DNA from 3 places in the Pseudarthrobacter sp. NPDC092439 genome. Region 3 is predicted to be linked to each of the others. Evidence: riboswitches for the same ligand, from Rfam matches in the RefSeq annotation. Region 3 holds a riboswitch; each other region holds the start of a gene.
The links. A riboswitch is a leader RNA that binds a small molecule or an ion and turns the genes downstream of it on or off. The one in region 3 is predicted to bind cyclic di-AMP.

Region 1: another riboswitch for cyclic di-AMP. It lies ahead of ACIQCM_RS02110 (LysM peptidoglycan-binding domain-containing protein); the one in region 3 lies ahead of ACIQCM_RS13930 (C40 family peptidase).
Region 2: another riboswitch for cyclic di-AMP. It lies ahead of ACIQCM_RS15055 (hypothetical protein); the one in region 3 lies ahead of ACIQCM_RS13930 (C40 family peptidase).

Annotation. Positions count from the first base shown of each region.
Region 1 covers NZ_JBIVQB010000001.1:442,747-452,567, reverse strand. Annotated here, with positions in the region: gene ACIQCM_RS02120 (hypothetical protein) at 1-90, shown strand, start outside; gene ACIQCM_RS02115 (YdiU family protein) at 154-1,644, shown strand; gene ACIQCM_RS02110 (LysM peptidoglycan-binding domain-containing protein) at 1,733-2,551, opposite strand; cyclic di-AMP (ydaO/yuaA leader) riboswitch at 2,555-2,724, opposite strand; gene ACIQCM_RS02105 (TraR/DksA family transcriptional regulator) at 3,160-3,516, shown strand; gene ACIQCM_RS02100 (DNA alkylation repair protein) at 3,513-4,025, shown strand; gene ACIQCM_RS02095 (DUF1810 domain-containing protein) at 4,018-4,470, shown strand; gene ACIQCM_RS02090 (glucose 1-dehydrogenase) at 4,511-5,404, opposite strand; gene ACIQCM_RS02085 (DUF1918 domain-containing protein) at 5,583-5,774, shown strand; gene ACIQCM_RS02080 (NUDIX domain-containing protein) at 5,860-6,363, shown strand; gene ACIQCM_RS02075 (endonuclease/exonuclease/phosphatase family protein) at 6,360-7,037, opposite strand; gene ACIQCM_RS02070 (thioesterase family protein) at 7,199-8,002, shown strand; gene ACIQCM_RS02065 (DUF2177 family protein) at 8,031-8,423, opposite strand; gene ACIQCM_RS02060 (biotin/lipoate A/B protein ligase family protein) at 8,440-9,186, shown strand; partial or broken gene ACIQCM_RS02055 (MBL fold metallo-hydrolase) at 9,278-9,439, opposite strand; gene ACIQCM_RS02050 (mycoredoxin) at 9,585-9,821, opposite strand, start outside.
Region 2 covers NZ_JBIVQB010000009.1:3,847-13,667, reverse strand. Annotated here, with positions in the region: gene ACIQCM_RS15095 (phosphoenolpyruvate carboxykinase (GTP)) at 1-351, opposite strand, end outside; tRNA gene ACIQCM_RS15090 (tRNA-Arg) at 629-702, shown strand; gene ACIQCM_RS15085 (dihydrolipoyl dehydrogenase family protein) at 1,006-2,472, shown strand; gene ACIQCM_RS15080 (hypothetical protein) at 2,542-3,216, shown strand; gene ACIQCM_RS15075 (SixA phosphatase family protein) at 3,271-3,798, opposite strand; gene ACIQCM_RS15070 (winged helix-turn-helix domain-containing protein) at 3,848-4,717, opposite strand; gene ACIQCM_RS15065 (response regulator transcription factor) at 5,333-6,073, shown strand; gene ACIQCM_RS15060 (sensor histidine kinase) at 6,074-7,606, shown strand; cyclic di-AMP (ydaO/yuaA leader) riboswitch at 7,715-7,895, shown strand; gene ACIQCM_RS15055 (hypothetical protein) at 7,901-8,677, shown strand; gene upp (uracil phosphoribosyltransferase) at 8,736-9,371, opposite strand; gene ACIQCM_RS15045 (phosphatase PAP2 family protein) at 9,384-9,821, opposite strand, start outside.
Region 3 covers NZ_JBIVQB010000007.1:37,173-46,993, reverse strand. Annotated here, with positions in the region: gene ACIQCM_RS13940 (HNH endonuclease) at 12-512, opposite strand; gene ACIQCM_RS13935 (NlpC/P60 family protein) at 761-1,522, opposite strand; gene ACIQCM_RS13930 (C40 family peptidase) at 1,675-2,298, opposite strand; cyclic di-AMP (ydaO/yuaA leader) riboswitch at 2,403-2,601, opposite strand; gene ACIQCM_RS13925 (M23 family metallopeptidase) at 2,716-3,537, opposite strand; cyclic di-AMP (ydaO/yuaA leader) riboswitch at 3,550-3,788, opposite strand; gene ACIQCM_RS13920 (metal-dependent transcriptional regulator) at 3,908-4,621, opposite strand; gene serC (phosphoserine transaminase) at 4,895-6,025, shown strand; gene ACIQCM_RS13910 (DUF3027 domain-containing protein) at 6,140-6,673, opposite strand; gene ACIQCM_RS13905 (cold-shock protein) at 6,680-7,063, opposite strand; gene ACIQCM_RS13900 (hypothetical protein) at 7,271-7,504, shown strand; gene ACIQCM_RS13895 (helicase-associated domain-containing protein) at 7,515-9,821, shown strand, end outside.

The sequences.
Region 1 (9,821 bases), on a different contig from region 3:
CCGGACGCCTGGCAGGAGGACCCACTGCTCCAGGAGGAGGCCCAGGCCGGGGAACATGGCGACTTTCCCGGCGGGCACGCAGTCACGTGAGGCTGCCGTGAGCGGCCACCCAGTGACGGCCCGCAGCGCGCCGGGCGGGGCTAGGGTTAACCCATGAGCGGTGTAGCGGAATCGACCGTCAGCTTTCAATCACGTTTCGCCCGGGAGCTGCCCGAACTTGCTGTTCCCTGGCAGGCGGAAGAGGCGCCCGAACCCCGGCTGCTCGTCCTCAACGAGGCCCTCGCAGGGGAGTTGGGACTGGACCTGGCTTTCCTGCGCAGCCCGGAGGGCGCCAGGTTCCTGGTGGGCAACGACGTCCCGCCGGACGCTGCGCCGGTCGCCCAGGCGTATGCCGGGCATCAGTTCGGCGGCTATTCGCCGCTGCTCGGCGACGGGCGCGCCCTCCTCCTGGGTGAGCTGCCGCTGCACGGGAGTTCGTCCGACGGCGACCGGTTGCGGGACATCCACCTCAAAGGGTCGGGCCGCACACCCTTTGCCAGAGCCGGGGACGGCCGTGCCGTCGTCGGACCCATGCTTCGCGAGTACCTGGTGAGCGAGGCGATGCACGCGCTGGGAATCCCCACCACCCGCTCCCTGGCCGTGGTTGCCACCGGCCGCCCCGTGCGCCGTGACACGATGCTGCCCGGTGCGGTGCTGGCACGGGTTGCCGCCAGCCACCTGCGCGTGGGTACGTTCCAGTACGCGCGGGCCACGGACAATCCCGACCTGTTGCGCAGGCTCGCTGACCACGCCATAGCACGCCACTATGCGGCGGCAGCGCAGGCCGGCAACCCTTACCTGGCGCTGTTCAGGGCCGTGGTTGAGGCCCAGGCGTCGCTGGTGGCGCAGTGGATGCTGGTGGGGTTTGTCCATGGCGTCATGAATACGGACAACATGACCATCTCCGGTGAAACCATTGACTACGGGCCCTGCGCCTTCATGGACGCATTCAATCCGGCCGCCGTGTACAGCTCCATCGACACCGGCGGGAGGTACGCCTACGCCAACCAGCCTGTGGTGGCGGAGTGGAACCTGGCCCGCCTGGCCGAATCGCTGCTTCCCCTTATCAACGAGGACCAGGAAAAAGCGGTAGAGCCCGCAGTGGAAGTGCTGGGGGAGTTCCGCCGCCGCTACAGCGACGCCTGGACAGCGGGCATGGCCTCGAAGCTGGGTCTGGCCGGACATCCGGCAGGAAGCCCGGAGGCAGCGGAGGTGTCCCAACTGGTCGACGGCGTCATAGCCCTGCTTAGGGACGGTCCGGTGGACTATACGCAGTTTTTCCGCCGCCTCGGCGATGCGGCCCTCGGAAACACCGGGCCGGCGCGCGGAATGGTCCTGGACCTTGCCGCCTTCGATGCCTGGGCGGAGCGGTGGCGGGCCATGGCGCCGGACGCCAGCCTGATGGACCGCGTCAATCCCGTCTATATCCCGCGCAACCACCTGGTGGAAGAAGCCCTGGATGCAGCCACCGCAGGTGACATCGGCCCGTTCCAGCGCCTCGTCGCAGTCCTCTCCGAGCCATACCGGCGGCGGCCGGGGCTGGAGCGCTACGAGGAGGCAGCCCCCGAAAGCTTTGGTGATTACCTGACGTTCTGCGGAACCTGAACGCCAGCCAACTGCCGGATGTTTAAGGGGGAAAGGGCGGCATTCGGGATGATTTCCGAATGCCGCCCTTTCCGGCCCTTGGTGCTGCCTAGGCCACGCGCACGAAGGAGGCGCCGGCGAGCCAGCTGAGCGAGTGCACGTCCGTCTTGTAGCCGTCGATGCCGCCGCTCACAACCTGGCCGTCGCCGGCGTAAACGCCGACGTGGCCGGAGGTGATCACCAGGTCGCCGGGGGCCGGGGTGGAGACCACGGTTCCGTACTGGTAGAACTGCGTGGGGGCAAGGTCGCCAACGCTCTTTCCGACCGAGCGCAGGGCGGTCTCGACCATGGCGGTGCAGTCCTGGTTGATTCCGATCTGGCTGTAGGCGGAGGCGAGGATCCCTGCGCCGGTGCCCGTGCCGGTGGACTCGGCCGGCGCGGTGGACGCGTAGGACAGGTTCATGCCGGTGTTCGTCGGCGCCGCTGCAGTCGTTTGGACCGGTGCGGGTGCGGGCGCAGGTGCAACTGCCGGTGCAGCCGCCGCAGAGCCTGCGCCGGGGATCTCGATCTGGTCGCCCGGGTAGATGATCGTGTCGATGGAGAGGCCGTTGACCGCGAGGACATCGGCCAGAGCCACACCGTGGGCAGCGGAGATCGCGCCCAGGGTGTCGCCGGAAACCACGGTGTGCACGGTGGCAGCAGTTGCCGCGGCAGCAGTTGCCGCGGGTGCGGAGGACGTCTGGACCGACGTTGCTTCAGCGTCCGGGCCGCTCACACCTGCCTGGGCGGGGGCGCCGACGCTGAGCGCAATGCCGGATGCCGCGGCTACTGCCAGTGCGGGACGGCCGAAGGTCCGGGCCAGGCCTTGGACGGTGATGGAGCCGGTCGGAGTTGCACGATGACGGGCGGTGGTGGAAATTTTTGACACAGTGAATCGCCTCTCCCATGCCTGCGGGGTGAGCTGTCGGGTTCGGGCTGGAGATGCCCGGTCGGAAGCATCCGCACAAGCGGAAAGGCTTTCGACTTAACCCCTAGGCCTCAATGAGGCCGTGGAAACTTGGTTCCCCCGTCCCTGCCAATTGGAAACGGTGGTATCCCGGTCCAGCGGCAGGGCTCGGCAGGCTGGTGGGAATGTCCCATCGGGGAGGGACACCACTCGACCGTAACCCGCCGTCCACCTAAATGTCACGTTTGGATAACATCCGAGGCCCTTCTCTCGGATTAGGCTATCGTTTGGATTCACCCTGCATGGCGCGCTGACCTCGAAAGACGCCCGCAGCCGACGGGTCCGAAGTGAAATGCATCACATCGTAACAATCCCGGACTGCTGCCTGCGGTTTGCGCGCCTGCAAGCTCAGTCAGCCCTTGAAGGATGTGGTATTGCGGACTATGTCCCGGGGCCGCGATCACGGCCCCGCGCCGTGCCCCCGGAAGCCTGCATCCGTGACCGGTGGTGGTCGCCCTGCAGGGCATGGGGCCATTGGATGGCGGTGGGCCGGTACTGACGTGCGTGGCGGCCGGGGCTAGGCTTTGGGCATGCCTGATTTTGAGCGGTTCCGGCTGATGCTGGAGGAGGAACGCACCCGCAAGGTGGCGCTCCTGCCGGCCCTTCGTGCGGATATCGCCTCGGCTAATTCGGCACGTCAGAACGCAAATGTGGACGACGAACACGATCCAGAAGGCTCCACCATCGCGTTTGAACTGTCGCAGGCCTCCGCGCTCCTCAAGCAGAGCAGCGCCGGCCTGGACCAGGTGGAGGCCGCGCTGGACCGAATCGATGACGGGACGTACGGCATCTGCGCGGTGTGCGGCGAAGCCATTGCGGAGGGCCGTCTGGAGGCCAGGCCCTGGACGCCCTATTGCATCACGCACGCAGCGGCGGGACGCCGGTGACAGCGGTCCAGGATGTGGCCGCATTCATCGACCGCACGTTGCAGAACGAGGGTACCTGGTACAGGGCGGACGACGTCGAGGGGCGGCTGGGCGGCAGTCTGGCCTCCTACGGGGCATCTGTGGGTGCCGTGCGGGGAACCGTCAGGGACGCGCTGCGGAAGTTCCGGGACCTGGACCATGACGGGGTGGTGTTCCTGGCTTCGGCACTTTGGGGCGTGCCGAAGCCGGGGAGCAGGCCTGTCTTTGAACGGAGACTTGCAGCGGTGGTGCTGCTTCAGGCAAGGGTGGGTCTGCTGCGGCACACCGACCTGACCCGCATCGAAGGGTTCCTCAGGTCCGCGCACACCCCGGAACTGACAGATCCGCTCATGGCCGACGTCCTTGTTCCGCTGCTTGGCGCACTCGGCGAAAAGGACCGGAGGCGGGCCGTTTCGGTGCTGGATCGCTGGAAGGCGGATCCGGATCGTCAGCTACGGGCCGCGGCCCGGATCGGAGGGAACCATGAATGACCGGTACAACCTTGAGCGGTTCACGGCCGCCCAGGACAGCGGTGGGACATACCACCAGGCTTTGGCCGAGCTGCAGACAGGGCATAAACGCAGCCACTGGATGTGGTTTGTGTTCCCGCAGGTTGCCGGGCTCGGCCAAAGCCCCACGTCACAGCGCTACGCGATCGGATCTCTCGAAGAAGCCAGAGCCTATCTGGCGCATCCGGTGCTGGGCCCCCGGCTCCTGGAATGCGCACAGGCACTCGCCGCCCATGCCGGGCGCTCCGCGGACGAAATCCTGGGCGGCATCGACGCGCGCAAACTGCACTCGTCCGCGACCCTGTTCCTCCGCGCAGCGCCTGGGGAGACGGTGTTCAAGACCGTCCTCGCCACGTTCTTCGACGGCGTGCCCGACGCCGCGACGGACCGGCTGCTGTTGGACATGCCGGACCAGGCGGCAGAATAGCTGCGCTCCGGCGGCGGCGCCGGCAGCCGGTCGTGCCGGGCTACGGCGTTGGGTTGCCGCCGTTGACGTTCAGCGTCTCGCCCACCACGTAACTGGACTCCGGCGAGGCCAGGAAGACGTAGGCAGGTGCCAGCTCGGCCGGCTGGCCGGCGCGCCCCAGGGGAGTGGACTGCCCGAATTCCGGCAGTTTTTCCTTGGGCTGGCCGCTGCTGACCTGCAGCGGTGTCCAGATGGGACCCGGCGCCACGGCATTGACCCGGATGCCCTTGGGCGCAAGCTGCTGCGCCAGGCCCTTGGTGAAGTTGTTGATGCTGGCCTTGGTGGTGGCGTAATCGACCAACGTCGGGGAAGGGCTGTAGGCCTGGATGGAGGTGGTGTTGATGATGGTCGAGCCCGGCGGCATATGCGGCAGGGCGGCCTTGGTGAGCCAGAACATGGCATACACATTGGTCTTAAGCGTGTGGTCGAACTGCTCATCCGTGATGCCTGCCAGTTCCTCCTGGGCCACCTGCTTGCCGGCGTTGTTCACCAGGATGTCGATGCTGCCCAGGGCCGACACTGCGGTGTCCACCACTTCCCGGCACACGGCGGGATCCTTGAGGTCGCCCGGCACCTTGACGGCCTTCCGCCCGCTGGCCTCGATGAGGCCCGCAATGCGCCCGGCATCCTCCTCTTCCTCGGGCAGGTAAGAAAGGACGACGTCGGCCCCCTCCCGGGCGAACGCGATGGCTGTCGCGGCGCCGATGCCGGAGTCGGCACCTGTCACGATCGCCTTCCGGCCTTCCAGGCGGCCGGTTCCGCGGTAGGTTTCTTCGCCGAGGTCTGCCTTGGGAACCAGTGCCGCATCCAGGCCCGGCTCCGGCTGGTGCTGCTTCGGCGGGGAGATTTCCTCGTACGCGGTGACCGGGTTGCGAAAGGTGTACTGGTCTGTCATGGGTGGTCCTCCTGACGACTGGGAATGCTTCGCAGCAAAAGTAAGTAGGCTTACATTTCTACCCTAGGCATTGAAGCTCTCCCTGCCAACCCGCAAACCGGCCGCAGGTGGAAACCGGGTGAGGCGCCCCTGTCGCGTCCACGGCCGCAGTCGTAATCTGGGACTGGAGGTGAATGCGATGGAGGCAGCACAGGGAGACCGCATCATCGTGCACGGACGGAACGTCGGGTCCTCCGACCGGCACGGCGTTATTGTCGAAGTCAGGGGGCCTGGCGGGACACCGCCGTACCTGGTCCGCTTTGACGACGGCCACGAAACAGTCATGTACCCCGGCGGTGATTTCGCCGTAGACCGCGGGCACGGTAACTGAACCACTTTTTGCTGAAGCATTTTTACTGAAGCCGCCTGTTACGAACGGGTGCGCCGCGGAGGGTGCGCCTGTCAGACTGGTGCGCATGGATCATTCAGTGACTTCCACCCCGCCCGTCCGGACCGGCCCGCGTGATCCCGGCGATGCCTGGGTGGAGGGCGGGCAGGGACGGTTTTGGGGCCGCTTCGGCGCCGCCGGCGTGCTGGCCTACGATCCCGCGAAGGGCGTCCTGCTGCAGCACCGCGCCACCTGGAGTCACAACGGCGGCACCTGGGGCCTGCCCGGAGGTGCGCTGCACGAGGGGGAAGGGGCAGTGGCCGGTGCCCTCCGTGAGGCGTGGGAGGAAGCTGCGGTTCCGGCGTCGAACGTTGATGTCCTCTTCACCTCGGTGCTGGACCTGGGCTACTGGTCCTACACCACCGTGGTGGTGCTGGCGCGTGAGCCGTTCGACCCGGTGATCAGTGATCCCGAGAGCATTGAATTACTCTGGGTGCCGCTGGCCGACGTGGAGCGCAAGGAACTGCACCCCGGCTTCGCTGCTGCCTGGCCGGAACTGCGGAAGCGGCTGGAAGCCCGGAAACCCGCCTAATAGTCCGGACCGTACTCCGCCGTCACCAGGATGGGAAGATGGTCCGAGTTCCCGCGCGGCAGTGTCTCCACGCTCTGGATGTCCAGTCCCAGCGACGTGGCGAAATCGAAGTGGCCCTTGAATACCTTGTACCGCGTGTACGTCCGGCGGTTGCTGAGGGACAGCGCATAGCCTGAGTTCTTCATGTGCATGTCCAGGTTCTTGGTGAAGAACGGGTAGTTGAAATCACCCACCATGAGCGTCATCAGGCCTTTACCCATGGTCAGGAGTTCAGCGTGCGCCGCGTGGATCTGTTTGCGGCGCAGCGAGTTGGATGCCGTCAGCGGGGCAGCGTGAAAGGAGCCGATCACCAGTTCGTGCTGGGTCTCATTGTCCATGACCCGCGTGCCGATCAGGCGCTCATGTGCCGGGGCCAGCACCCGGTCATGCATCGACTTCTTCAGCGCGAACGACTGCGTGTTCATGGCCGTGAAGCGGCTGGTGCGGTAATAGATGGCCAGCCCCAGCCGGTTGCCCTTGGTGGCGTCGGCCAGATGGAGCGGGCCCAGCGTCTCCGGCAGGTCGCTGGAATCCACTTCCTGCAGGCACATCGCATCGATGTCATGGTTCCGGGCCAGGGCAAGGAGCTCGCCGCTGGCCTTGTGTTTGCGGAGGTTGTAGCTGATGACGCGCATGTAACTCCTCTTCCGAGGGTTGCTGACAGGACCCAGTTCCTGAGTCTACCCAGACGGCGCCGTCCGGACTCCAACATTTCGGCGAGTCCCGGCGGCGGGATGTTTTGGACAAGCCGTTAGAGTTAGTGCCGATTCACTTAAACATGCAGAAGGGGCCAACGGTGACCACAGACCTGCCTGAACTGGCTGAAGGACATTTCTACTACCAGGAGCTCGACGGCGGCCGGTTCCGTTCCACGATCCACGCCCAGGGTGCCTGGAACGTCCACGAGCAGCACATGGCGCCGGCCTCCGGCCTTTTGGCCGATCGCCTGGAGCGGCACGAACCCCGCACCGACATGCGGATGGCACGGCTCAGCTATGAAATCCTCGGCCTGATCCCCGGCGGCGACTTCCATATTGAAACCACCACGCTCCGGCCCGGCCGGACCATCGAACTGGTCCAGGCTGAGCTCGTGGCCAACGGCCGCACCGCCATCCGGGCCACCGCCTGGCGCATGGCCACCTCGGACACCTCAGCCGTTGCCGCCATGGAGGATGCCGCCATTGCCGGGCCGGACGATTGCAAGCCCTACGACGGGTCCGCCGTCTGGCCCGGCGGCTATATCCGCTCCCTCGAGATGCGCGTGGCCGAAGGGCATCGCCCGGGCGCCGGCAAGGTCTGGCTCCGCACCGATCACCCCCTGACGGACCGGGCGGACAGCGGCGACCTGGCCCGTCTCATGGGCATGGTGGATACGGCCAACGGCATCGCCGCACGCGTTCCCCCGGGCAAGGACAGCTATGCCTTCCCCAACCTGGACCTGCAGATCCACATGTACCGCCGCCCGGAAGGCGAATGGCTGGGACTGGACAACGCCGTGTCCTTTGGCCGGGACGGAATCGGCCTGACTTCCACGGTGCTTCACGACCTTCAGGGGCCCTTTGGCCGGGCCGAGCAGATCCTGACGCTGCGCCGCACCTGAGTCCTGGCCCTGCGCCGGGCTCCGCGCGTCAGGACCTGTTGTGGAACACCAGCCAGCCGGCAACGGTGGACAGCCCGGTCAGGGCAGCACCCCACAGGACGTCCACCACTACCAGCCGCAGCGGCCACACCTTCAGGGTGGCCGCGTTGGTCAGGTCATAGGTGGCGTAGGCGAAGGCGCCCAAAGCGGCACCGTAGCCCAGCGCGGTCAGCCAGGTGCCGCCGTCGAGCGCGGGACGAAGGGCGAAGAAGACGATTCCGGCGATGTAAAGGACGTAGAAGCCCACCGCGTAACCTAGGTGTGGCTTGTCCGCCAGCAGCTCCCCGATGTGACTGCGGTAGAACGGGTTCATGAGCTTGAGCCAGACGGCGTCAATCACGGCGAACGCGGCGGCGACAACGAGGAATTGCAAGATGACCATAAAGGAGCTTAGCAACATGCAGGACACCGGCCCCGGAGGGCGCACCCTGACGGTGGTGCGTCAGGAAACGTCGCTGGGCGCCGGGCGGGACCTTGAGTTCGGCCTGGAACTGCTGGCCAGGGCCAAGGCGGGCGGACTTGGACCCACCCTGCGGCTCTACCGGCCGGAGCCCACGGTGGCGTTCGGCCAGCGGGACACCAGGCTGCCCGGCTTCGCGGCCGCTGAACAGGCGTGCCGCGATGACGGCTTTGAGCCGCTGGTCCGCAGGGCCGGCGGGCGTGCGGCGGCGTACCATCAAGGCACACTGGTGGTGGATCATATCGAACCGGACCATGACGCCATCGCCGGATCAAAGACGCGCTTCGGCTACTTTGGCGGTCTCTTCGCCGAAACGCTGCTCAGGGTCGGAGTGCAGGCCGCAGTGGGCGAGATTCCCGGCGAGTACTGCCCCGGGGAATTCAGCGTGCACGGCACCGATGCCGCCAACGGCTCGCAGATCAAGCTGGTAGGCACCGCCCAGCGCGTGGTGGCCGGGGGCTGGCTGTTCAGTTCCGTGATCGTGGTGGAGGATTCCGGGCCCATCCGGAAGGTTCTGACGGACACCTACGCGGCGCTTGGTCTGGAGTGGGAACCGTCCACCGCCGGCGCGGCGGACGACCTGGTGCCCGGCCTTGACGTGGACGCCGTGGAAAAGGCGCTGCTGGAAACCTATGCGGGCCACGCCAGCCTGGCGGCGGCTCCCTTCAGCAGCCTGGAGGCGTGACCCGCGCAGGAGGCCGCGGTCAGTGCCCGCGTGCGATCCATTCGTCCAGCTGCGGCGCCTCGGCGCCGGTGGTGGTGCTCTCGCCATGCCCGTGGCCGCGGGTCAGCAGGATGGCCTTGAAAGTCCGGCTTCGCACTGCGGCGGCCACCGCGTCGGCGTCGTGCGCGGGGTCGATCACCACGCAGTCGCTGTCATTGCCCACGATCCACACGGTGTTGTCGACGTCCCAGGTGCCGACGTCGGGCGAAAACGTCCGGGCGCACCCTTGGGGCGGGCGATGACACCTTTGACTTTATGGACCATGGAAGGCTTCCCTAATGCAGATGGACAGAACGGGACCGGCAGCGCACCGCCGGTCCCGTTCTGTCTATCAAACGCGCTTTCTGGGGCGCTTTCCGCTACGCGGCCAGGCGGGTCCTGACCTCGGCGGCAGAGGGGTTGGTGGCAGCGGTGCCGTCCGGGAAGAGGACCGTGGGAACCGTGCGGTTGCCCCCGTTAAGCTGCTCCACGAGCTCGGCGGTGCCGTCCACTTCCTCGATGTTGATCTCGGTGTACCCGATGCCCTGCGCGTCCAGCTGCTTCTTCAGCCGGTTGCAGTAGCCGCACCAGGTGGTGGAAAACATGGTGATGGTGCC
Region 2 (9,821 bases), on a different contig from region 3:
GAACAGGCCGCGCAGCTTTTCCTTCATCTCGGCCGGGGCCATCCAGTTGTTGGTGAAGCCGGCATCCCGCTTGTTCTCCGAGCAGATGAAGGTCTGCTCTTCGACGCGGGCCACGTCCGCGGGGTCCGAGAAAGCGGCGAAGGAGTTGGGGAACAGGTCCTGGTTCAGGCGGGTCAGGGTTCCGGCCTGGACGAGCTCGTCCGTCAGGCGGGTGTTCTCCGACTCGGAACCATCCACCCAGTAGACACGGTCGGGCTGCGTCAGTTCAGCAACCTCTTCAACCCATGCCAGCAGACCGGCATGTGTAGTGGGTGCTTTCTCAAGCAGCGGCTTCTGCGCCAGATCGCCCATTTCGGTTCCCTTCCTCGGGTTCATCGGTGTGTCCTAAATGCTATGGTCCGTACCACCGGCCATTTTCGGTCCGCCGCCGGGCCTCAGGCCGCCGAAAATCCAAAAACCGCGCCGATTCAACAAATTTTTCCCTCAAATCGGCGGGTTAAGTGATCAAGGTCACCTATACCGGTCTAGTCATGCAGATTACACGTGTTTGGATTTGGCACGAAGGGCCACCCTCGCGTAAAGTAATTCGAGGTTCGGGGAGAGCGGTTCTTCTCCAAGAACACGAGATGCGCCCATAGCTCAGCTGGATAGAGCGTCTGTCTACGGAACAGAAGGTCAGGGGTTCGAATCCCTTTGGGCGCACAAAATGAAACACCCCGGTCTTCGGACCGGGGTGTTTTTTGTTGCCCGGCCGGACGTTTTCGACGCTGAACTCCGTTCCCGCTGCGCAGCCTCATTGACGCACCCCAGATATGAAGAGCGCCGGCGCGCAGTCGCGTCGAAATCACTCAGTCGCGTCGAAACCAGCTATGCGCGTCGAAAACGCCAGGCGCGTCGGAAACCACCTCGCGCGTCGAATACCCGGGCCCACCAGGCCCACTGCGCAGCCCTCACAGGAAGCCCCGCGCCACAGCCCGGCTCCCCGACCGGGCGTACGCTGTCCCCATGACGCCTGATCCCCAGAACCGTGAATATGACGTAGTCGTGATCGGCGCAGGAGCCGTGGGGGAAAACGTTGCAGAGCGGGTTGTCCAGGGTGGCCTCACTGCGGCGCTGGTGGAGGCAGAACTGGTCGGCGGTGAGTGCTCGTACTGGGCATGCATGCCGTCCAAAGCCCTGCTGCGGCCCGGCACCGCACTGCATGGCGCGCAGACGATGCCCGGAGCCAAGGAAGCAGTGACCGGAACACTTCACGCGGCCGCGGTACTCGAGAACCGGGACAGGTTTACTTCCAACTGGGAGGACGTCAGCCAGGTGCAGTGGGTCGAGGAGGCGGGGATCGAGTTGATCCGTGGCCACGCCCGGCTGACGGGGCCCAGGACAGTAGAGGTGGCCGGTACTGACGGCACCTCGCACCTGCTGGCCGCCCGCTGCGCAGTGGTCCTGGCCACGGGGTCCATGCCCACCACTCCCCCTATCGAGGGACTGGATGAGGTTGAAGTCTGGGGCACGCGCGAGGCGACGTCCGCCAAGGAGATCCCTGAGCGCCTGGCAGTCCTGGGTGGCGGCGTGGCGGGGACTGAACTTGCGCAGGCCTTCGCGCGGCTGGGTTCCGCCGTCACCCTCGTGGCGCGCGGCCGGCTCCTGGGCAACTTCCCCGAGGAAGCCGCACAGTTAGTTGCCGCCGGGTTGCGCGCCGACGGAGTGGATATTCGCACCGACACGGCAACCCACAGCATCACGACGGACGACGACGGCGCGCTGTGCCTCCTGGTCGATGACGGCTCCGGAGGCCGCACCACAGTCGTGGCCGACAAAGTGCTGGTGTCCACCGGCCGGCAGCCCGCGCTCCAGGGCCTGGGCCTTGAAAGCCTCGGCTTCGAAGCCGACGAACAGGGGAACCTGACGCTCTCCACCGACACGACAGGCCTGGTCGGGGGCGCCCCCGGCGAAGGATCCTGGCTCTATGCGGTAGGCGACGCCGCGGGTAAACATCTCTTCACCCACCAGGGGAAATACGAGGCCCGCGCCACCGGCGACGCCATTGCGGCCAGGGCGAAGGGCGAACTGGACGGCACACCCCGGGCCTGGAGCCGCTACGCCCAAACTGCCAATGACCACGCCGTCCCCGGCATTGTGTTCACGGATCCGGAAATCGCGGCTGTGGGCAGAAACCTGAAGCAGGCACGGGACGATGGCTACAACGCTTCCACGGTGGAGCTGCCCATCGAAGTGGCCGGTTCGTCCCTGCACGCCGAAAACTATCAGGGCTGGGCGCAGCTGGTGATCGACGAGGACAGAAAAGTCCTCCTGGGCGCGACCTTCGCCGGTCCGGATGTGGCAGAACTCCTGCATGCTGCCACGATCGCCGTGGTGGGCGAAGTTCCGCTGGACCGGCTCCGGCATGCCGTCCCGTCCTATCCCACCCTCAGCGAAGTGTGGCTCCGGCTCCTGGAAAAATACGGGCTGTAGGAGAATCCTCCGGCGGGCACGTAGGGGAGGAGCCCGGTTCCCCAGGGTTTTCGGGGGATGATTGATCACATGCGCCAGATGGGGAACAGCGGAAAATTTGCGGTCATCACCGGCATCGTCGCGGCCGGACTCCTGGTTCTCACCGGGATGACGCTGGCGCTGCCGGTGTTCGTGGCTTTCGCCGGCGTCCTCGGGCTCGCCTACCTGGCCTGCATCCTGGAACTCATCCTTCGTCGCCGACACGTAATGCTGGTGCTCGGGGGGCTGTGCACCAGCCTCGCAGTGGCCGGGGCCTTGGCCTTCCTGGGCACCTGGGAGCTCTCCTTCGACGGCCAGTCGTCCCTCATCGGCACGCCGCTGCCCACCGACGATCCGGACACGTACTTCGTCCTGTCCGCCGGCTCGCTCGTCGCCGCCTTCGCCGTCCTGTTCATCGGCGCTGTCTGGCCCGGCCGCGCACCGGCAGGGAGGGCAGCGCGGAAACCGCCGGTCCGGCGGGCGGCGGCAAGGGGCGCAACACGGCCTGCGGTGCAGCGCGCCACCCAGCCGCGGACTGCAAGGCCGCAGCCTGCGCAACCACGCACGACGGCGGGCGGCCGCGCCCCGCTGCGGCAGGCGCCGTCGTCCGCGCAACGGCAGGGGTCCGCTGCAAAAGGCGCGGCAAAGCCAGGCGCCGCGGCTAGAGGGACGGCAAAGCAAGCCCCGCCCAGGCAGCCTGCCCGAAAGCCGGCGCCGCGCCGCTGACGCGCCCGTCCCGGCGGCGTCAGACAGGTGGACGGGCACCGGAACCAGCGCCTTTCAGTGCGCGCGCGGAACCTTGAACCGGGTAATGCGGGCGTCCTGGCCGTCCAGTTCGGCCCACGGCTTCTCCGTCTCCAGGACGGTCAGCGCATTGGTGGGGTAGCGGGTGGCGGCGTCCATATAGGCGTCGTGGTCCGAATCGCGGGAAGCCAGGTGCATGGCGAGGTCCTGGACGCCGGGCAGATGAGTGATCAGCATCAGCGTGGTCACGGTGTCCGGCACATGGTTCACCACGGCGAGAATCCCGAGGGCCGACGCTTCGTACAGCCCGTCCTCCAGCTTGGGCGTCGGCGCCTTGTCGCCGAGCTCCGAGCACACCCAAGTGCAGGTCTGCCGGGTGCGCAACGCGCTGGAACACAGGATGAAGTCCGGCACGATGTTGTGCTTGAGCAGCCACCGCCCGGCCAGCGGCGCTTCACGGTGTCCCCGCTCCTCGAGGGGACGCTCGTGGTCCGCCACGCCGCCAGGCCAGTCGGCCTTGGCGTGCCGCATCAACACAAGCCGTCGAAGATGGTGCCCACTCATGGCCCAAGCCTAGTCCCAAGCCGCGGGGCCCAATGCCGGGAGAGCCCAGCTAGATGGAGTATTCCGGAGCGGCCCAGACAACAACCTCGGGGTGCTCGTAGAACCGGTAGCCCTGGCCGCGTACGGTACGCACGGTGTTGGCCAGACGGCCCAGCTTGGAGCGGAGGCGGCGGATATGGACGTCGATGGTGCGCTCATTGGGCACTTCCTCGGCATTGCGCCACAGGCCCTCGAGCAGTTCGTCGCGGCCCACGGTGCGCGTTCCGTTCTCCACGAGGTAGTTCAGCAGCTCGAATTCCTTGAACGTCAGGTTCAGGGATTCGCCGTCCAGGTGTACCTCGCGGCGGGCCAGGTCGATCAGGACACCGGAGGGGCGGGGCTCCTGCTGCGCCGGGCGCGGGGTTTCGGTGCGCTGCCGGGCGTTGACGGTGGGGTCACCAAACGTTGAGCGTACGACGTCGAGCGCGGAACCTGGGGTGCCGGCGGGGGCTATGGCAACTGCTGCGTAGCTTTCGGCACCGGCCACCAGCGACTGGGCGTAGGCACGGATTTCCTGGGCGAGCTTGGCAATGGAGGTACCGGCTGCTGCAGCGGTTTCCTCATCGATGCCCATATACAGGACGAAGCCGCGGGCTACGTTGTCGTTGGCCACTGGGCGCACTGCGTTGGGCCCGGCCACTACGGGAGTGGGGGCGGTCATGGGCGCGGATTCTGCCTGCGGGACTGCGCGGAGCTGGCCGTATGAGTTGGGGTTGTAGCCCTGGGGTACGTAGCCCGTGGCCGGGAAGCTGCTTCCGGCGCCGACGGGAGCGGCAGGCGTCCGCTGCCCGAAACCGGGACCGGGGCGGAATCCGGTGGACTGGGCAGCCTTGGCGGCGTTACGGACGGAGATATGGACGTATCCGGATGCAACTGACATGAATGCTTACCTCAATGTGAATGGCCGTCATCGCGGCTCGAATGCTTGGTCCCCGCAATGCTGGGGAGGGGCGCCCGACGCTGGGCTAGTGGGGCGAATGCCTAAGAACTTCAAAGGGTGGGAAGGTCAGGCGTGCATTCGGCAACAGCGCATCCCGGCGGCAGCAGGTGCGCTGTGCCAGTAATCTGCGGCTGCAGGTGCTGTTGAGTTCTTGTTCACATTGGAAGTGTGACGCGTAACAATGCGAACTTGCAAGTAACAATGGACCAAACCGTCCGCATTATGAGACGAAATGGACTAATGTGCCGCAAATCACGATTCAATTACTCGGCGGTAACAGCAACGAAAATGCCAATACCAGTCGGTAACCCGCTCAATACCAGCGCTTTATTCGGATGACTGCCGCAAACGATGTCTTTAATGCATTTTCCCGCACGGGCGTGAAATCGCCCCGCCTGCACGGGTTCGCTGTCCACCCGGACCGGCATTCGGACACCAGGCCGACAGTGTGCGGACGACCTCCGGGCACGGCGTTCAGGTCGTTAGGCTGAACTTCACAGCGGGCGCACAGGCTGCCCTAAGCCCGGCTACAACGAGAGATCGGAGAGTTGCTCCATGGCCACTTCGCACTCCATGACCAACAACCTGCCGCAACTCTCCCACCCCGACGGCTCTCCGATCCGCGCCCTGGTGGTCGATGACGAGCCCAGCCTTTCCGAGCTGATGAGCATGGGACTGCGCATGGCCGGCTGGTCCGTGGCGGTTGCTGCCGACGGTCCGCAGGCGGTGAAACTGGCCAAGGAGTTCCGGCCCGACGTCCTGGTGCTGGACGTCATGCTCCCAGGGTTCGACGGCGTTGAGCTCCTGGGCAGGATCCGTACCTTCGCGCCTGAGGTGCCGGCCCTGTTCCTCACCGCCAAGGACGCCGTCCAGGACCGGATCCTTGGGCTCGCGGCCGGAGGCGACGACTACGTCACCAAGCCGTTCAGCATGGAGGAGGTCCTGCTCCGCCTGCACCGCCTGGTGCAGCGCTCCGGAGTGGCCGCCATGGACACCGCCGAGCTGGTGGTGGGAGACCTGGTCCTCAACATCGATACCCGCGAAGTAACCCGGGCCGGAGATGACGTCCAGCTCACCGCAACCCAGTTCGAGCTGCTCCGGTACCTCATGGAGAACCCGAGACGCGTGGTCAGCAAAGCCCAGATCCTGGACCGCGTATGGAATTACGACTTCGGCGGCCAGGCCAACATCGTGGAGCTGTACATTTCGTACCTGCGCAAGAAGATCGATGCCGCGCACCCGCCCATGATCCACACCGTCCGGGGTGCAGGTTACGTCATCAAGCCGGCGGACTAGATGGCATTCTCCGGTCCAACGCCGCCGGCCACCGCACGGCCTGCCGGCTCCAGCGGAGCGCCGCGGAACTGGCTGAAGCCGGCCACCTGGCACCTCCGGACCCGGCTCACCGCTTTGGCCATGGCCCTGCTCATCACGATCTGCGGCGCGGTCGGGGTAGTCAGCTACGCCTCCATGGACACCTTCCTGACCCGCCAGCTTGACGACCAGCTGACCCAGGCCGCGGAGCGGTCCAACGATCCGGGACGGCCACCCATGGGTGGCTTCAACGGGCGCGACCCGCTGGATGCCCGGGGGCAGAGCGTCGGGACGCTGAACGCGCGCATCGTTGACGGCCAGGTCAACAGTGCAGGATTTCTGGCCCCGGACACCACACGGTCAGCGCTTTCGGCGAAAGACAAGGAGACGCTCCAGGCGCTGGCGGCCGGCTCCGCACCGGTGGACAGGAAGCTGTCCACCGGCAACTACCGGCTGGTCGCCGTGCAGACATCGTTTGACGACGTCCTGGTGACCGGGCTGCCGCTCGCTGCCAAGGAAAGCACGCTGGCCTCCCTCGTATGGACCTTCCTCTTCGTGTCGCTCGGCGGGCTGCTGCTCGTGGGATTCGCCGGAACGGTGCTGATCCGCCGCACGATGAAACCGCTGGAGCAGCTTTCCGGGGTGGCCACCAGGGTTTCCCGCCTCCCGCTGGACGCAGGCGAGGTCGCGCTGGCAGTGCGGGTGCCGCCGTCGAACGCCAATCCTGGAACAGAAGTAGGCAGCGTGGGACACGCGCTGAACCTCATGCTGGACCACGTGGCCAACGCGCTGCAGGCCCGGCAGCGCAGCGAGACCAAGGTGCGGCAGTTCGTAGCTGACGCATCGCACGAGCTGCGAACTCCCCTGACTGCGATCCGGGGCTACACCGAGCTGCTCCGCATGACCGAGCACTTCACGCCTGAGGGCGAACGGTCACTGGCCCGCGTGCAAAGCCAGTCCGAGCGCATGACGGCGCTGGTGGAGGACCTGCTGCTGCTCGCCCGGCTGGACGAGGGGCAGCCGCTGAAGCTGGCGGACGTGGACCTGACCCAGCTGGTGATTGAAGGTGTCAGCGACGAGAAGGTCATGGCGCCGGGGCACAACTGGCGGCTGGAACTGCCCGAGGAGCCCGTGGTCGTTGCCGGCGATGCTGCACAGCTTCGCCAGGTGCTGATGAACCTGTTATCCAACGCGCGCAAGCACACGCCTGCCGGCACCACCGTGGAGACGAGGGTCAGGGTGGTTCCCGGCGGCGCCGCGGAGGTTGCGGTAACGGACGACGGCGGCGGGATTCCCCCGGAGTTCGTGGACAAGGTCTTTGCCCGGTTTGCCCGCGCAGACGCGGCGCGGAAGGGCGCCTCCGACCGAAGCGGCCCTGCGGCGGCCGAAGGGACCAGCGGCCTGGGGCTGTCGATCGTACAGTCCATTGTGGAGGCGCACGGCGGCACCGTCAGCGTCGAGTCACGGCCCGGCCGGACGAGCTTCATAGTCAGACTGCCCATTACGTCCGGGTGAGGCGGCAGGCAATGGCGACGCGCCGCCGTCGTGATCTCTGTTACCAAAATGTGACTTCGGCCTGAAACTCCTGTACCGTCGAATGGTGCGCTTCCGTTCGTGGCGCATGTCCGGATGACGCCGAGCTCTGCCGCTTCCCGGACTCCGATAGACCGATGGCAGAGGCGGGGGACCCACCGTCCCGGGCACGCTATCAGGCCCTTGGGGTTAAGCCAGCACGTGAATGTTCCGTGCGGCCGGATGCCCTCATCCGAACCCGACAGCTAACTCCGCAGGTGTGAGAGGCGATCCATCATGTCTGAATTCCAGGTAGAACCGCGCCCAAATTCTGGCGTTCCCACCCGCGCAGCCGCCCGCGCGGCCAAGCGCTCCCGCCGTGGCACCTTTCCCGCATTGGGGCGCCGGGCTGCCGTGCTGGCGGCATCCTGCGCGCTGCTGGTGGGCGTTGGCGCTGCAGGCCAGGCCACAGAGTCGATGACCCGCGCTGCATCCACGGAACCCGCGGCCACGCAGCTCTCCCCCGCTGAGCAGCAGGCGCAGCTGGCCCTCGAAAAGAGCGAGCTCCAGTCCGCCGCGGCAGAAGCCGCCGCCGCCAAGGCAGCCGCCGCCAAGACGGCCGCTGCTGAGAAGGCTGCCGCCACGAAGGCTGCTGCCGCGAAGACGGCCGCCGAGAAGGCTGCAGCTGCGAAGGCTGCCGCAGACAAAGCCGCGGCCGAAAAGGCTGCTGCCGCGAAGGCCAAGGCTGCGAAGCCAGCCGCCGTGAACGACCCCGCTGGCGCGCAGGCCTACGCCGCCAGCCAGCTGGCGGCGTACGGCTGGGCGCCGGACCAGATGCAGTGCCTGAAGACGCTGTGGACCAAGGAATCCGACTGGAAGACCACGGCCACCAACTCCAGCAGTGGCGCATACGGCATCGTGCAGTCCCTGCCTGCCGAGAAGATGGCAAGCGCGGGAGCCGATTACCTCACCAACTACCGCACGCAGATCAACTGGGGCCTGGACTACATCAAGGAGCGCTACCAGTCACCGTGCGGCGCGCTGAACTTCCACTACGCCAACAACTGGTACTAGGCAGGACCGGCCCGCCGGCCGGGACCGGCAGGGCGGGGTCTGTTACCCGTCCTGCCGGCTAACCTGCGATGCCGTACAGGCGGTCGCCGGCGTCGCCCAGGCCCGGAACGATGTAGGACTTTTCGTTGAGTTTCTCGTCGATGGAGGCCAGCACGATGGTCACGTTGGCGCCGGAGAGTTCCTCTTCGAGCTTGGCCAGGCCTTCCGGGGCGGCCAGCAGGCAGATGCAGGTGACGTCAGAGGCGCCCCGCTTGAACAGGAACTTGATGGCCTCGCGGAGGGTTCCGCCGGTGGCAAGCATCGGGTCCAGCACGAAGATCTGGCGGTCCGTCAGGTCCTCAGGCAGGCGCTCGGCGTAGGTGATGATGTCCAGGGTTTCCTCGTCGCGGGCCATGCCCAGGAAGCCAACCTCCGCCGTGGGGACCAGTTTGGTCATGCCCTCAAGCATCCCCAGGCCGGCGCGGAGGATCGGAACCACCAGCGGCGTGGGCTTGGTGAAAGCCGTACCCACGGTGGTGCTGACAGGGGTCTCGATAGTGACTTCTTCGGTGCGGACCTCGCGGGTGGCCTCGTACGCCAGCAGCGTGACCAGCTCCTCCGTCAACTGCCGGAAGACCGGCGAGGGGGTGTTTTTGTCCCTCAGGACGGTGAGCTTGTGGGCGACCAAGGGGTGGTCAACAACGAGAGTGCGCATGGGTCCAAACTATCACCCGGCACGATGGTCCCCCGGGCCGCGGCCCCGGCCCGCATCCGCTCCGCGCTCCCCCTGGTGTTCGGGCATGTGGTCGTGGATTTTCTCCGCCACGACGTCCCGCACCACGGGGTGGTCGAACGTGGGTGCGGGACCCACGTGTTCCTTGCGCCTTGTCAGATGGAAGAGCCTGTGGGCAAGGATCACCAGGCCCACCCAGGCACCGCCCAGCAGCCAGCCGGCAGTGACGTCCGTGAGCCAGTGGTGGCCAAGGAAGACCCGGCTCAGGCCCATGGCGATGATAAAAATCACTCCCGCGGTGACGGCCATAACGCGCACCCAGAGCTGATGGAACTGCAGGCACAGGACGTACAGCAGCACACCGATGACCACCGTCGTGTTGAGCGTGTGGCCGCTCGGGAAGGACGGCGAGTGCTCGAACGGGGGGACGGC
Region 3 (9,821 bases):
GCAGAACGGTCTCAGGCCGCGCGTTCCGGAAGGAGGAAGGGGTCCCAGTCGGGCGCAGGCTTTTCGAGTTCCTTGATTTGCCAGATGGTGCCGTGCGGCGGCCCGGGCACGAACCGAAGTTTCCAGCCCATCTCCCCAGGGGTGTGGTCCCCCTTGGCATTGTTGCAGCGCAGGCACGCGGCCACCAGGTTTTCCCAGGAGTCGGCGCCGCCGCGTGACTTCGGGTGGACGTGGTCAATGGTGTGTGCAGCCTTGCCGCAGTACGCGCAGCGGTGCCCGTCCCGGCGGAGCACTCCGCGCCGGCTGACAGCGGTGGACTGGTTATACCGGGGGCGGATGTAACGGTTGAGGAGGATCACGGACGGGCGGCCCAGGATCTCCTGCGGCCCCACAACGGGGTCGTCCCCTTCGGCCACCACGCTTGCCTTGCCCGTGAGCACAAGCACCAGCGCCCGGCGGAAAGTTATTACCGCCAGCGGTTCATATCCAGCATTCAGAACGAGAGTGCGCATGCACGTACCTCTTCACGGCCGCACCCGTCAGGGGCACGAGGGCCGGCTGCCCTCGGCATGTCCGGGCTATGGATCGACACCACCAGAGTAAACAAAGAATTGCGCCATCAGCTAATCCGGCGCGGGAATGCGGGCACGCAAAAGCCCTCCCCGCCGGAGTCTTTGTCCGCTTAGCCACCCCAAAGGGGGGGTTATAAGCGCTCTAAGAGGACAAAGCTCCCGGAGTGGGGAGGGCTTGCGAAGGCGTGTCAGTCGACGCGGATGAAGACCGGGCCGGAGCCCACGTTCGCGCTGAAGACCACCGTCTGGTTGCCGTTATAGCCACCGTGCACGGCCTGGCCGTTGCCGGCGTAGACAGCGATGTGCGCTACGCCCGCGCCGCCGTCCGCGTAGTAGATGAGGTCGCCGGGCTGGGCTTCAGCTGCGCTGACCGTGCGGCCAAGGGAGAGGTAGCCGGCGGGCCAGTCATGGAAGTTGATGCCAACGGCGGCCAAGGAGTTGGTCACCAGCATGGTGCAGTCCTGGGACACACCCAGCTGGGCGTAGGCGGCCGACAGGATGGCTGCACCCTTACCGCTGGCGGAAGCCTTGGTGGCCGTCGGTGCGGATGCCGTCACCGTGGCCGCGGTGGCCGGTGCTGCCGTTTCGGGTTCCGGAGCCGGCTCGGCCTCCTTCACCTCAACAACGGGCTCTTCCTCGACAACGGGAGCGGCCTCGGTGGAGACGGCCGGCTTCTCGAAGCTGATGGAGATGGTGGAGGCAGCCGAGATGGGCGCATCCACGGCGGACTCGACCGACAGGGCAGAAGCCGGGGCTGAATCGCGCTGGACGTTGGAGTCTGCAGCGTTGGCGGCAACACCGCTGGTCAGGACAAGGCCGGAAGCGGCAGCGATGACTGCGGCCTGGCGGCCCATGCCGCCGGCGTTGTCGCCCACGGCCTTGGCAATGACAGCAAGCGAGTTGGTCTTGGTGACCTCGGCGCGGTGCCGTGCGATAGCACGAGTAGTCATGTTCTCTCTTTCGATTTCCTCAAGACCGCTGTGAACAGCCCAGGGCTATTGACGTGCCGGGATCTTGGGGGTACCCCGGCACGTCCCAAACGGGGATGTGGTGATTGGCGAAATACGCGTTTGAACCGGGCCCGCGGGCGGGCCGTCTTGAACTACGGGTTGAGCGTGTAATACACCGAGGAACCGGTGGCGGCCACGGCATGCAGCAGGGTGCCCTGGCTGGGGTTCAGCGCGCTGACCATCATGCCGTTGCCGACATAGATGCCCACGTGGGCACCGCCGTTCTGGACCACCAGGTCGCCCGGCTTGGGGGCAGCGGTGGCGGTCATGATGGACCATGCGTTGACGCGGGGAATGCTGATGCCGGCCTGCGCATAGACCCACTGCGTGAAGCCGGAGCAGTCCCAGCCGTTGGGAGAGGTGCCGCCCCAGACGTACGGGCGGCCAATGCCTGTGTAGGCAATACCGGCAATGCCGGAGGTGGAAGCGCCGGCAACTGCAGACAGTGCAGTGTCGGCGGCGGAGTCCGTGGTGGACTCTTCTTCCTCGGAGGTGGACTGTACCTCGACCGGCTCGATCTCCGGAGCTGCGGTGGTCTTAACCACCGGGCGCTCGAAGGAAACCGTGGCGGTGGGGGCTGCCATTACGGCGGCATTCGGGGCTCCAGACTCGGTGGAGGCCGAAATGCCCGCGGTGGTGTCCGCTGCGGTGGCCGGCAGGCCCATGGTCAGAATGAGGCCCGAAGCTGCTGCTGCGACTGCGGCCTGGCGACCCATGGTCCCCGCATTGGCGCTGACGGCCTTGGATACGGAGCCCAAAGGGTTGGTGCGCACCGTTTGTGCACGGTGGCGCGCAGAATTACGACGTGAAGACACGAAAGGTAGCCTCTCCCAATGCCTGCGAGGTGAGCTGTCGGATTCGGATGGGAGTCACCCGGCCGCGCGCTTCCAAGGAAGCTTTTACGGCTTAACCCCAAGGCCTTCCCACAAACAGAAGGCCGAAATTGGTTCCCCCGCCCCTGCCAGACGATGAAATGCGAACGGACCTTGAGCGGTGGCAGAGTTAGGCAATCCACTCAAGAGCGTCAACTTCGGAAAAGTTGACGCGTGTACGACGTTACAGGAATTAATAACCAATGTCACATTAAGGTCACGGGGCCTAAAAGTGTTGCGAGAGCAAACCCTCAGTTTTGACTAGAGCCAGCCGGTGGGGTCGACGACCTCGCCGTTGACCTGGACCTCGAAGTGGAGGTGGCAGCCCGTGGACGCCCCTGTGGTTCCGCTATATGCCACTACGTCGCCGCGGCCCACAGTCTCGCCCTCCCGGACGTTGAAGCCGGAGAGGTGGTTGTACGTTGTCTCCAGGCCATTTCCGTGGTCGATGACCACCCGGTTGCCGCCGCCGAAATCATGCCAGCCCACGAAGGTCACGGTGCCGGTGGCCGCCGCGAGCACGGAGGTGCCGCACTGGGCCGCGAAGTCCTCGCCACGGTGGAAGTCGCCGTAGCCGCCCGTGATGGGACTCACCCGGTAGCCGAACGGGGACACCATAGTCAGGTTGGCCAGGGGCGCACCAAGGCTGCCCACCGAAGCGGCGCGCGAGATTGCGCTGGCGGACTGGGCACTCAGGAGCTGCTTCAGCTTGCCGTCCGGGTCCGCCTTGGTGACCACTGCGGAGCGGCTGAAATCAATACGGGCCCCGGCCTCAGCGGAGATTTCAGGCTGCTGTGCGGGCTGCACGGCAACCGCGGGAACAACGTCCGAGGCCTCAGTGGCCATTACCGGGCTGGTGGAGGGGACCGTCACGGTGAGGACGAGCCCGGTGGCTGCCAGGGCAATTCCGGCCTTCTGGCCGATACCGCTCGCTGAGGCGAACTCCGTCATCTGCCGGAAGGGGCCGCGCCGGCGGCGGGCTTCCCGGTGGAAATCGCGGGGGCGCTCCGCGGCGATGACTTCCACAACCCGGGGGGTCGGTGAGGGGCCCGCAGCGCGGCGCCGGCCCCTGGAGGTCTGCATGCTCAAAAGAAGGTTTCCTCTCTGGAAAGCCTGCGAAGTTAGCTGTCGGATTCGGGTCAGAGAGTTCAAAGACCCGGTCCGCCGTAAGCAAACTTCTGCACAGAGCTATCCCGGGAGGAATTTGCTGGAGAGGCTTGCTGCTGACGGACTTCACCCCAAGGCAGCCCCCGCTGCCGGTTGTGGTTCCCCCGCCTCTGCCAGTAAATGACTCGTGCACCTGATCCGCTGGCAGAGCTCGGCTCCGGATCAGGTAACGCTTGTGTATCAACGCTTGGGTTTAACTATACGGGCTTAAGCCCGGCAGTAACAATTCCGTTATAACCGTGTGGGAACGGGCACACCGGGGTAAGGGGCGAAGGCCCTGAGCGCCCTAAACGACGGTAACGAAGACGTGCGCGGCCACTTCCGGCGGCAGCTCGAGTGCGCCTTCGATCCCCGGCACCCGCACCGAAATGTAGTCCCCCACCCGCTCAAGCGACACCTTGGCGCCGGGGCGGATTCCACCCTCGTCGAGCTGCAGGAGAAGTTCCGGCTCCACCTGAATGGGCTCGGCCAGCCGACTGACCACCACCGCGGAAGCAGGCTGGTAGGCCTTCATCGCTTCGAGCAGGCTCACAGCACTATCGGCAGCCGGCGCAGCGCCACCGCCGGCCTGCACCGGCTGGCCGCCCAGGGCGTCGAGCCCGGGAATGGGGTTGCCGTAAGGGGACTCCGTGGGATGGTCGAGGAGCTCGTAGATGCGCCGCTCCACCCGCTCGCTCATGACATGTTCCCAACGGCAGGCTTCATCGTGTACGTATGCCCAGTCCAGGCCGATGACGTCCGCGAGGAGCCGTTCGGCCAGCCGATGCTTGCGCATGACTTCGGTGGCCCGTTTGCGCCCGGTCTCGGTGAGTTCAAGGTGCCTGTCTCCGGAGACCACCACCAGGCCATCGCGTTCCATCCGGCCGATGGTCTGGGACACCGTGGGGCCCGAGTGGCGCAGCCGCTCCGCAATCCGGGCGCGCAGGGCAACGATGTTCTCCTCCTCAAGCTCCAGAATCGTGCGAAGGTACATCTCCGTAGTGTCGATCAGATCCGTCATCCAGCTCAGCTCCTCGAGCGCAGTACCTTGCGTTGTCCCACCGTAACGCCTTCGGCCGGGCGTAGTCCGGTGAAAAGCTTAGCCTGTTTTGAATTTGTCCGAATAGTCGCCGAAGGCAGCATCGCGCCTTGTCTCAATTGCTGGACTATGACGCATCCGGTTCCTGCGGGAACACCCGTTCAGGCAGAATAAGGAGGGCCTGAGCCACCGCAGCCGGCCGCAGGCCAACCATCCGCCCGGACCATGCGCGTCCATGCCGAAACTGGAGCACCTGTGAGCGACAACAGCATCACTATTCCCGCCGACCTCCTGCCCGCGGACGGACGGTTCGGCGCCGGCCCCTCGAAGGTCCGCCAGGAACAGATCGATGCATTGTCCGCGGCCTCGAAGTCCATCCTGGGCACGTCGCACCGCCAGGCCCCCGTCAAAAACCTGGTGGGTTCCGTCCGCGAAGGCCTGAGCACATTCTTCCGCGCCCCGGAAGGGTACGAAGTGGTCCTCGGCGTCGGCGGTTCCACGGCTTTCTGGGATGTTGCCGCGTTCGGCCTGGTGGAGAAGAAGGCCCAGCACCTGTCCTTCGGCGAGTTCGGCTCCAAGTTTGCCGCCGCCACCAACAAGGCGCCGTTCCTCGATGCGTCCTCCATCATCAAGTCCGAACCCGGCACCCGCCCCTCTCCGCAGGCGGAAGCGGGCGTGGATGCGTACGCCTGGCCGCAGAACGAGACCTCCACCGGTGTCTACGCTCCGGTCAAGCGTGTTGCCGGTGCTGACGAGGGCGCCCTGGTGCTGGTGGACGCCACGTCAGCCGCAGGCGGCCTGGACGTGGACGTGGCCGAAAGCGATGTCTACTACTTCGCGCCCCAAAAGAACTTCGCCTCCGACGGCGGCCTCTGGCTGGGCCTCTTCTCCCCCGCCGCCCTGGAACGCGCCGCCCGCGTGAAGGCAAGCGGCCGCTGGATTCCTGACTTCCTGGACCTCCAGACCGCCATCGACAACTCGCGCCTGAACCAGACGTACAACACCCCGTCGCTGTCCACCCTGGTGACGCTGGACGCGCAGGTGCAGTGGCTCAACGGGAACGGCGGCCTGGACTTCGCCGCCTCGCGCACCGCTGATTCCGCGGGCCGGATCTACACCTGGGCCGAGGCCTCGGACTTCGCCACGCCGTTCGTCACCAACCCGGACGAGCGTTCCAATGTCATCGCGACGATCGACTTCGACGACTCCGTGGACGCCGCCCAGGTGGCGAAGGTCCTGCGCGCCAACGGCGTGGTGGACACCGAGCCGTACCGCAAGCTGGGCCGCAACCAGCTGCGGATCGCCACGTTCGTGGCCATCGAACCGGCGGACGTGACCGCACTGCTGGCCAGCATCGATTACGTCGTGGAACGCCTCCGCAAGTAGCAGCCGGGGTTCGGTCCGGATTAAGTACGACGGCGGCGCCCGGGTTTATCCCTGGCGCCGCCTTTCTCCCCGTGGAGCTTTCGCCCTGTCCTTCGGGCACTGGGGGTGCGCCCGCTAAGGCGCGGCGTCCCCGCCGTCCGTGCCGTCGTCGTCCGCCGTGTCCCCGCCGTCGTCGTCCGCCGCCTCATCGGTGACCGGGGCGGCAGGTGCCTCCGCCGCCTCCGCCACAGGTTCCCGCGCGTCCGCTTGCTGCGCTTCCTGCGCGTCCTCAGGACGCACGCGCTCGGCCCACGGCACCCACTCCGGGGCGAGGATGGAGTCCTCGGACGGCAGCAGGCCAAGCTCGTTCACGGTGACGGCCTTTGAGCGCGAATTGCGGGTGAGCACGGCGTACCACTGCCAGCCGGCGTAACCGGCGAGCTTCGACTCGAACAGGTGGGTCACCAGCCGGTCGCCCTCGCTCTTGGCGGCCAGGTGCGCGCCGATGGTCCTGGCGTCCGTGATGCCTTCGATGGCGCTCCGGGCGGTGTCCACGGCAGCGGCCAGGAAGGCGTCCGGCCTCCCGGTACGCCACACGGGAACACCGGCGCGGCGCTTGGCAGCTGCCTTGGCCGGCGCCGCCTGGGGCTGATCAGCTTCCGGGTTCATCTGCGCCTAGACGTCCAGCTCGTCGGCAACCTTACGCAGGGCGGCAGCGATGGCCTTGCCCTTGTTGCCTTCCGGGTACTTGCCCTTGGAGAGGGTGCCGGAAAGGTTGTCCAGCACGGACACCAGGTCCTGGACCAGGGGTGCGAGGTCCCGTGCGCTGGGCCGCTTGGCCTTGGCGATGGACGGCGTCTTGTCCAGCACGCGCAGGCCCAGCGCCTGGGCGCCCTTGCGGCCGTCCGCCACGCCGAACTCCACCCGGGTGCCGGCCTTCAGCTCGGTGACACCCTCGGGGAGCGACGATTTGGGCAGGAAGACTTCCTGGCCGTCTTCGCCGGCGAGGAAGCCGAAGCCCTTTTCCTTGTCATACCACTTGACCTTGCCGGTAGGCACGTAATCAACCTTCTTCGTTCTGACGTTCTTGGGACACGGCCGGCCGTCACCGCATCCGCAGTGTTGTGCGGGTTTAAGGTATGGCAGCTGCGGACCGTGTTGGTCTGTATCCTCCAAGGTTATCCTGCCCGGTGCCCTATTTCCGCTTTCCCCGGCGGCGCGGAGGGCATTCACCGCCGCCGCTCCCTCCGCTGTAGCGTTACCTGCATGACACCCTCGCGCTACCGGCGTCCGTTGATGATCCTTGCCGGCGTTATTGCCGTGCTGTCCCTTGCTGCCGTGGCCGCCGTCATGGCCTTCGCCTTCGCCGGCTCCGCCTCGCCCGCCTGGATCACCTACACGGCCCTGTACGGATTGCCGGCCGCGTTCCTGGTGATGCTGTTCCTGGTTCTGGACAGTGTGGCCGGCCGCCGCCGGGCGGGAAAGTCCGGGCAGCGGTAACGTTGGACTGATGTCCCTCATTCGCGCGCTCAGCAAGGAACTGGCGGGCCGCAGCGACGATGCGCTGCGGGCCCTGTTCACCGCGCGGCCGGACCTTATTTCCCCTCCCGTTCCGGACTTCGCCGCCCTCGCGGCCCGGGCAAGCGCGCGTGTGAGCGTGCAGCGCGCCCTGGAGCGGCTCACCCGGCCGCAGATGCAGGTGCTGGAAACGCTGCACCTGTGCACCAACACCGATACCGGTCACAGCGCGTCCGCCGCGGGACTGCGGAAACTGATCGCCGGGTCCACGGTGGCAGTGGTGGAGCAGATCCTGGCCTCGCTGCAGGACCTGGCGCTGGTGCACCGGGCAGAACCGCCGCACGGCGCCCCGGCCTCCGCGGCGCGGCAGCGGTTCTATCTTCCGGTGGGCAGCCTCAAGGACGTGGTGGGCATCTACCCGGCCGGTCTGGGACGCAGCTACACGGAGCTGGTCCGGCTTCAGCCCGCCTTCGCGCAGCGCGCCGTACAGCTGGTCTCGGAGCTTCACCGCAGCGGCGTGGCCATCCAGGAAGCCACCACGCCCATGGACGCAGCGCTCGCGCTGCAGCACTGGACGTCCTCGCCGGCGGCCCTCCAGGACATCCTCGCCGCCGCGCCGGAACGCACGACGGCGTTGCTTGCCAGGTTCCGCAACTGGGCCATGGGTGCCGTCCCCCAGGCGCAGCGGAAAGCGTCCGTACTGGCCGAAGCGCCCGACGTCGGGCCCATTGATTGGCTGCTGGCGCGGGGGCTGCTGGTGCCGCTGGACGCCGCGCACGTGGAGTTGCCGCACAGCGTCGGGGTGTCGCTGCGCGGCGGGGCCATCATCGACGACTTCACCCTCTCGCCCCCGGTCCCGGAGCTCGGTTCCACCACCCCGGCACTGCGCCGCAATGCCGCCCTGGGCGCCATAGCGGAGACCCTGCGGCTGGCGGCAGAACTCCTCCAGACAGTGCGGGACCAGCCCCTGGCCACGCTGCGCAGCGGCGGGGTGGGGGTCCGCGAACTGCGGCGCCTGGCCGAGCAGCTCCGGGTGGACCAGCCGCGCGCGGGCGTGCTGCTGGAGCTCTGCGGGCTGGCCGGGCTGATCCGGCTGGACGTGGACTCCTCGACCTGGGTCCAGCCTCCGGAGCTGGAATGGCTGGCCCTCCCGCGGCAGGAACAATGGCTGTGGCTGGTCAATGCGTGGCTGGCCAGCGAGCGTGTCCCGTCGCTGGTGGGCCAGCCCATCAGCGGACCGGGCGCCGCCCAGCGGACCGCGTCCGGCAGCAGCATCGTGCCCCTGTCCGCCGAGGCGCAACGGCCGGACGCCCCCCTGGTCCGCAAGCGCATCCTGGAGATCCTCCACGAGCTCACCGCCGAGGCCGCAGGGTCTGAGCCGGGCGCGGACGACGGACCCGCGCCGGTACTGGACGCCGCGGCCGTGCTGCAGCGGGCAGAGTGGTCCCAGCCCCGGATGGCGCGCCGGTTCAGTTCGCTGATCCGCGGTGTCCTGGCGGAGGCCGAGCTGCTGGGACTGGTGGGCTCAGGTGCCCTGAGCCAGCTGGGCAGCGCGCTGGCGCAGGACGATCCGGACGCAGCCCTGGCCATCCTGGGCGAGCACCTCCCGGCGGAACTCAACCACGTGCTCCTGCAGGCGGACCTCACCGCGGTGGCACCGGGCTACCTCTCCCCCGCGCTGGCCGGCAAGCTCCAGGCCATGGCCGACGCCGAGGGGCAGGGCCCCGCCACCATCTACCGGTTCTCAGCGGATTCCATCCGGCGGGCGCTGGATTCCGGCTACGACGCGGCCGGGCTGCTGGACTTCCTGCGCGAGCACTCCGCCACGGCCGTCCCGCAGCCGCTGCAGTACCTGGTGGAAGACACTGCCGCACGCCATGGCCGGATACGCGTGGGACAGGCCGCCAGCTTCATCCAAAGCGAGGACGAGGCCGCGCTCCTGGAGCTGCTGGCCGGGCCCAAGGCGGCCGCGCTCGGCCTGGTCCGGCTCGCGCCCACCGTCCTGCTGTCCTCGGCCTCACCCCGCGATACTGCCCACGAACTGCGGAGCCTCGGGCTCTCCCCCACGGTGGACGGCCTGGCTGATCCAACACTGCGGTTGCGCCGGGCAACCGCTCAGCCCCGCAGCGGCCGCCCGGTCTATACAGCCCCCGGACTGGCGCCCCCGGCTGAGGAGGTGGACGCCCAGCTTGCCGTGCTGCGCCAGGCCCATGCCGCCGTCGTGGGCCCTTCCGCAAACGGCGGGACGCCGGCCGGTGGTGAAGCCGCCACCCAACTGGGGCTGGAGACGCTGCACCGC